2 regions of the Streptomyces sp. NBC_01244 genome follow, and region 1 is predicted to be linked to the other one. Evidence: riboswitches for the same ligand, from Rfam matches in the RefSeq annotation. Region 1 holds a riboswitch; the other holds the start of a gene.

Region 1 (3,496 bases):
CGAGCGGGATCCGGAAGGCCCGCCAGAGCTGCCGGCCGGCCACCCCGGCCGGGCCGAGCAGCACGGCGAGGGTGGCGGCGGCCACCAGCGGCCCGCCCGGCCAGGGCGGCAGGCACACGGCGGTGACCGTCAGCCCGACCCCGAGCAGGGCCTTCTCCAGCGGGTGCCGACCGCGCCAGCGACTGCCGTGCGCGGCCACGTCGATCGGCAGCACCGCCTACGCCTCCGGGGCGGCGGCGGCAGCGGCGGCGGCCGCTCCTTGGCGGCGGCCCTTGCGGACGCCGAAGTAGTAGGCGAGCACGCCCGCGCCCAGCGCCGCCTGCAAGGCGAACAGCGCGGACTCGATCTCGCCGGAAGGGGGCTCGTACAGAGGGGAGAACCAGGGCTCGTAATCCGGCTTCAGCTCGGTGATCGCCACCTCGGCCTGCGCGTCGGCGCCGGCGAAGGGCTCCTCCTTGCCCTCGCCCAGCCCCAGGGCGAGCGGCAGGACGGCCAGCGCCGCCACCAGGAGCAGCAGCAGCGTGTTGATCTTCGCGTTCTTGGACATCCCGCTCATCAGGCCGCCGCCTTCTCTTCGGTACGGGCGGAGGTCAGCTTCGCGACGCCCAGCCGGACCAGGTCCGACTTGCTCGACGCCATCAGCAGCCGCATCACCAGGACGGTCAGCAGCCCCTCGCTCACGGCCAGCGGTATCTGGGTGACCGCGAAGATCCCCCCGAACTTCGCGAGCGAGCCCGGGAAACCGGAAGCCGGGTCCGGGAAGGCCATGGCGAGCTGCACGCTGGTGACGCAGTAGGTGACCAGGTCGGCGAAGAAGGCGCCGAAGAACACGGTGACCATCAGCGGGAGACCGGACTTCCGCAGCAGCCGGTAGACGGCGTAGCCCGCCCACGGGCCGGCGATGGCCATCGAGAAGACGTTGGCGCCGAGGGTGGTGAGCCCGCCGTGCGCCAGCAGCAGGGCCTGGAACAGCAGGGTGATCGTGCCGAGCACCGCCATGATCGGCGGCCGGAACAAGATCGCCCCGAGCCCGGTGCCCGTGGGGTGCGAGCAACTGCCCGTCACGGAGGGGATTTTCAGGGCGGACAGGACGAAAGTGAACGCTCCGGAAGCGCCGAGCAGCAGCGTGCTCTCCGGGTTGGCCTTCACCTCGCGGGTGAGCGAGCGGACGCCGTGGACGACGAAGGGGGCGGACACGGCGCCCCAGGCGACCGCGTGCAAAGGGGGCAGAAACCCCTCGGCTATATGCATGAGTAGGGAGACCTCTCCAGCACCTCGTGGATGGACAACGCGCCCCGGCCGGTCTCCTGGCTCACGGGTTGATGTCCATGCTCCGCCTTCCCGGGCAGCGCGGAACCTCCCGCGCAGCCCAGTGGCTTTCCCGCAGGAGTGGAGCCGGACTTCCCGATCACAGTGGCGAGGGCCGCACCGGTTTCCCACCGGTTTCCCGAACACCAAGGCCCGCTGACCCTAGTCGGCCGCGCGGACCGGTCACAACCCGCCCCGATCGCGCCGGGTGGTGACCGGATTCCGCTTGTGCGTCACGCCGTGTGCCCGTGCGGCTGCCGTCTGCCTCAATGGCCCCGCGTGGAAACGGAGTTCCACGGATCCGTGGCAGCCCGGGCCCGGCTGCCCGCTTCGGCGCGCCCTTCCGTACGGACGAACCGGCCGCGAGGTCCTCATCGCCTGCGCCGGTCGCCCGGTCGCCCGGTCGCCCGGACGGGCGCGGCCCGGTGGCGGCCGCGCCGGGCCCCGGAGAGGCTGGACGGGTGGCTACCGACACCGCGCACTCCTTCGACTACTCCGACCTCACCGCCGTCTACGTCAACTGCACGCTCAAGCGATCGCCCGAGCCCAGCAACACCGAGGGCCTGATCGACAAGAGCCGCGCGGTGATGGAGGCGGCCGGGGTCCGGACCTCGCTCATCCGGGCCGTCGACCACGACATCGCCACCGGTGTCTGGCCCGATATGACCGACCACGGCTGGGAGAGCGATCAGTGGCCGGTGCTCTACAGCCAGATCATGGACGCCGACATCCTCGTGCTGTGCGGCCCGATCTGGCTCGGGGACAACAGCTCGGTGATGAAGCAGGTCATCGAGCGGCTCTACGCCTGCTCCTCGATCCTGAACGAGCAGGGACAGTACGCCTATTACGGGCGCGTGGGCGGGGCGCTGATCACCGGGAACGAGGACGGCGTCAAGCACTGCGCCATGAACATCCTCTACAGCCTCCAGCACCTCGGCTACGCGATCCCCCCGCAGGCCGACGCCGGATGGATCGGCGAGGCCGGACCCGGGCCCTCGTACCTGGACCCCGGATCCGGCGGACCCGAGAACGACTTCACCAACCGGAACACGGCCTTCATGAGCTGGAACCTCATGCACCTGGCCGCTCTGCTCAAGCGGTCCGGCGGGATGCCGGCGCACGGCAACCAGCGCTCCCTGTGGGACGCGGGCTGCCGCTTCGACTTCCCGAACCCCGAGCACCGGTAGCCCCCGGTCCCGCCTCCCTCTTCACTCCTCCCGCCGGCGTGCTCAGCAGACGTTCGGGTGCGCGATGTCCAGGACGAAGCGCTCCGGGGCGTGCAGCTTGAACGAGGTGTAGGCGGGCTTGGTGTCGAAGGCGGCGCCGAAGGTGACGTACCCCTCGTAGTCGCCGGTCAGGGCGATGCCCTTCAGCTTGGGCAGGTAGATCTTGAGGAGTTTGGGCCCGCGGTAGACGTTGCGGCCCGCGTCGTCGTGTCCGGCGGCGGGGTGCAGGCGGATCTCCAGGAAGTACCGCCCGGGCAGCGGGACGGGCTTGCCGGATCCGTCGTAGATCAGCGACGGGACGCGGGTGACGGTGACCTCGGGTACGTATCCCTGCAGGTCGATGACCACGCGGTCGTACGTGCAGTGCCCGCCCCAGCGGGCATTGACGACGAGCGGAGTGATCGTGGTGGCGGTAGTGGTGGCGGCGGCGGTCGTGGCTGCGGCGGAGGCCGGGGCGGCGAAGGCGAGCATGGCGGAGAGCAGTGCGCCCAACCCCAGTGCGGTGGCCTGCCGGCGGCGTGGACGGTTCATGGCGTCCCCTCGATTCCGAGAGACGGGGAACGGTGTCACCCGTGAAGACGCGCCCGCTACGGTCGTGGTTGCACCGGGTTCGCCGCGTTCGCCGGGCTCACCCGGTTGATCGCGTTTACCCGGTTCAGCTGGGCAGGAGGGCGCTCAGCTCGGCGTCGAGGTCGTAGTACCGGTGCTCCTGGCCGCGCGGCACCAGCTCGGTCATCCGGCGGCACAGCTCCCGTACGTCTTTGGCCCGGGCGGACACCACGCACGACTGCTCGCCGTTGCTGAAGGCGAGGAAGACGCGCGGCTCGGTGCCCTTCCAGCGCGGCCACACCTGTATGTCGCCCTCGCCGGTGGCGCAGATCTGGCCGTCGAGCAGCAGTTCCCGGGAGAAGACCCAGCGCGCGAGGTGCATCCCGGCACCCTCGAAGTCGAGGGAGATCTCG
Region 2 (3,496 bases), 240 kb from region 1:
GGCGGCGCGCCGACCTTCGCACTCGGAATGTCGGAGATCTTCTCGGCCGTGATCGGCGGCACCTCGATGAAGGCCTTCTGGTACCACTTCGCGATCATGTTCGAGGCCCTGTTCATCCTGACCACGGTCGACGCGGGAACCCGCGTGGGCCGGTTCATGCTCCAGGACACCCTCGGCAACGTGCACAAGTCCTTCAAGGACGTCAGCTGGAAGCCGGGCGTCTGGTTCGCCAGCGCGATCGTCGTCGGCGGCTGGGGCTACTTCCTGTGGGTCGGCGTCAAGGACCCGCTGGGCGGCATCAACCAGCTCTTCCCGCTGTTCGGCATCGCGAACCAGCTCCTCGCCGCGGTCGCCCTGGCCGTCTGCACCACCCTGCTGATCAAGTCCGGCCGGCTCAAGTGGGCCTGGGTGACGGGCGTTCCGCTCGCCTGGGACCTGGCCGTCACGCTCACCGCCAGCTACCAGAAGATCTTCTCCGACAACCCGAAGATCGGCTTCTTCGCGCAGCGGGACGTCTACCAGGACGGCATCGACGCGGGCAAGGTCCTCAAGCCCGCCAAGAACATGGACGAGATGCACACCGTCGTCACCAACGCCACGGTGGACGGCGTCCTGTCGGTGTTCTTCGCCCTGCTGATCATCATCGTGCTCGTGGACGCGGCCCGGACCTGCCTCCGGGCCATCCGCAAGCCCGAGTCGGTCACCCTGACCGAGGTCCCGTGGACCGAGTCCAGGCTCGTCGCCCCGGCCGGGCTCATCCCGACCGCCGAGGAGCGCGCGGAGCTCGCCGCGGCCGGCCTCGACTCGGGCGGGGGCCGGGTGGAGGACCCCGTGCGGGAACCGGCGTGACGCGCCTGCACCACGTGCTGAGCCGGGCCCGGTACTTCGTACGGGAGTTCTCGGGCGAGGCGGCCTACGACCACTACGTCGCCCACGCCCGTACGCACGACCCCGACGCCGAGGTCCAGTCGCGCCGGGCCTTCGAGCGGGCCCGTACGGACGCCCGCGAGGGCGATCCGCGCGAAGGGTTCCGCTGCTGCTGAGCCGGAGCGCCCCCGGGGCCGCCGCATCACCGTCCACCCGACGGAATGCGGCGGCCTCTTTCCTTGCCCTGTCGCACACTCGGAGCCATGGACATCATCATCAGGACGGCGGCGACCGCCGAATACGAAGAGCTCGCCGAGATCACCGCACGGGCCTACCTCGACGACGGACTGCTGACCTTCGGTGAGAAGGACCCCTACCTGGGCCGGCTGCGCGACGTCGCCGGCCGGGCCCCCGCCGGCGAGGTGCTCGTCGCGGAGTACGAGGGCACGCTGCTCGGCGGTGTGACCTTCGCCCCTCCCGGCAGCCCGCTGTGCGATATCGCGGGTCCCGGCGAGGCGGAGTTCCGGATGCTGGCCGTCTCCCCGGCGGCGCGCGGACGCGGCGCGGGCGAGGCCCTCGTACGGGCCTGCGTGAGCCGCGCCCGGGACCTGGAGGGCGTGGGCCACCTGGTGCTGTCGACCACCGAGAAGATGCTCGGGGCGCACCGGATCTACGACCGGCTGGGCTTCGTACGGACGCCGGAGCGGGACTGGTCCCCGGTTCCGGGCCTGCCGCTGCTGACCTACCGCCTGGAGCTCTAGGGCCGTACCGCCCACGGGGAGCGACACAACATGTGGGGGCTACCGCAAGCAGCGGCCCCCACATGTATGCTCATGCTCGCTGTCGTCGCAGGGGAATCCGGTGAGAATCCGGAACTGTCCCGCAACGGTATGAAATGCACCGACTCGCTCGGCGCATCCGCAAGTCCGAGGACCTGTCGACAGTGCGCCCGGCTCGACCGAACCGGGTGCAGACACGTCCGGGCCTCGCGGTTGGGCCGGTGGACGCCACGTGGCGCACGCGCACTGCCCTGCCAGGCACGCGCTCCCCCACGTGCGCCCCCTCGCGCCCCGCACCAAAGGTGTTCCCGGAGCCGAGCGAGGGAGAGCTCCCCCCGTGACCATCGCGCCTTCCGCACCGCGCGCCGAGTCCGACCCGTCCGCCTATGAGGGTCCGGGGGCCGCGCTCCTGCGCACGCTCACCGAGCTGACCGCCGATCTGCCCGACACCGACCCCGGCCGGGTCGCCGCCGCCGCGCTGCGCGGCCGCAGCGCCGCCGCCGACGAGGCGGAGCTCCGTACGCTCGCCACCGAGGCGGCCGCCGGGCTGATCTCCGAGGACCCGGCCTACTCCCGCCTCGCCGCCCGCCTGCTGACGCTGGCCGTGCGCGTCGAGGCCGCCGGCCAGGGCGCCACCTCCTTCTCCGGCTCCGTCGAGGTCGGCCACCGCGAGGGGCTGATCGCCGACCGCACCGCGGACTTCGTGCGCCTGCACGCGAACCGGCTCGACGCACTGGTCGGGCACGCGCTCGCCGAGGGCGCGGACGACCGCTTCGGCTTCTTCGGCCTGCGCACCCTGCACAGCCGCTACCTGCTGCGCCACCCGATCACCCGCCAGGTCATCGAGACCCCGCAGTTCTTCATGCTGCGCGTGGCCTGCGGCCTCGCCGAGAACGAGTCGGTCCAGGCCGTCGAGGAAGTGGCCTCGCTCTACCGGCTGATGAGCCGCCTCGACTACCTGCCCTCCTCCCCCACCCTCTTCAACTCCGGCACCCGGCACCCGCAGATGTCCTCCTGCTACCTGCTGGACTCCCCGCTGGACGAGCTCGACTCGATCTACGACCGCTACCACCAGATCGCGCGCCTCTCCAAGCACGCCGGCGGCATCGGCCTCTCGTACTCCCGCGTCCGCGCCCGCGGTTCGCTGATCCGCGGTACGAACGGCCACTCCAACGGCATCGTGCCGTTCCTGAAGACCCTCGACGCCTCCGTCGCCGCCGTGAACCAGGGCGGCCGCCGCAAGGGCGCCGCCGCCGTCTACCTGGAGACCTGGCACGCGGACATCGAGGAGTTCCTGGAGCTCCGCGACAACACCGGCGAGGACCAGCGCCGTACGCACAACCTGAACCTGGCCCACTGGGTGCCGGACGAGTTCATGCGCCGCGTGAACGCCGACGCCGCCTGGTCGCTGTTCTCCCCGGCCGACGTCCCCGAGCTGGTCGACCTGTGGGGCGACGCGTTCGACGCGGCCTACCGCAAGGCCGAGGAGTCGGGCCTGGCCCGCAAGACCATGCCCGCCCGCGACCTGTACGGCCGGATGATGCGCACCCTCGCGCAGACCGGCCAGGGCTGGATGACCTTCAAGGACGCCTCCAACCGCACGGCGAACCAGACCGCCGAGCCGGGCACCGTCGTCCACTCCTCGAACCTCTGCACCGAGATCATCGAGGTCACCAACGACGGCGAGACGGCCGTCTGCAACCTCGGTTCGGTCAACCTCGGCGCCTTCGTCCTGCCCGGGACGGGCGACGTGGACGGCGGCATCGACTGGGAGCGCCTGGACGAGACCGTCCGCACCGCGGTCACCTTCCTCGACCGCGTCGTGGACATCAACTTCTACCCGACCGAGC

The links. A riboswitch is a leader RNA that binds a small molecule or an ion and turns the genes downstream of it on or off. The one in region 1 is predicted to bind cobalamin.
Region 2: it holds a riboswitch for cobalamin, as region 1 does, so the genes downstream of both, OG247_RS28420 (ribonucleoside-diphosphate reductase subunit alpha) here and OG247_RS29495 (energy-coupling factor ABC transporter permease) in region 1, are expected to answer to the same signal.

Annotation. Positions count from the first base shown of each region.
Region 1 is NZ_CP108488.1:6,514,810-6,518,305, forward strand. It holds gene cbiQ (cobalt ECF transporter T component CbiQ) at 1-214, opposite strand, end outside; gene OG247_RS29490 (energy-coupling factor ABC transporter substrate-binding protein) at 218-556, opposite strand; gene OG247_RS29495 (energy-coupling factor ABC transporter permease) at 556-1,251, opposite strand; cobalamin riboswitch at 1,281-1,474, opposite strand; gene OG247_RS29500 (flavodoxin family protein) at 1,770-2,495, shown strand; gene OG247_RS29505 (AMIN-like domain-containing (lipo)protein) at 2,538-3,005, opposite strand; gene OG247_RS29510 (SsgA family sporulation/cell division regulator) at 3,190-3,496, opposite strand, start outside.
Region 2 is NZ_CP108488.1:6,274,558-6,278,053, reverse strand. It holds gene OG247_RS28435 (carbon starvation CstA family protein) at 1-849, shown strand, start outside; gene OG247_RS28430 (YbdD/YjiX family protein) at 846-1,043, shown strand; gene OG247_RS28425 (GNAT family N-acetyltransferase) at 1,131-1,628, shown strand; cobalamin riboswitch at 1,695-1,823, shown strand; gene OG247_RS28420 (ribonucleoside-diphosphate reductase subunit alpha) at 1,984-3,496, shown strand, end outside.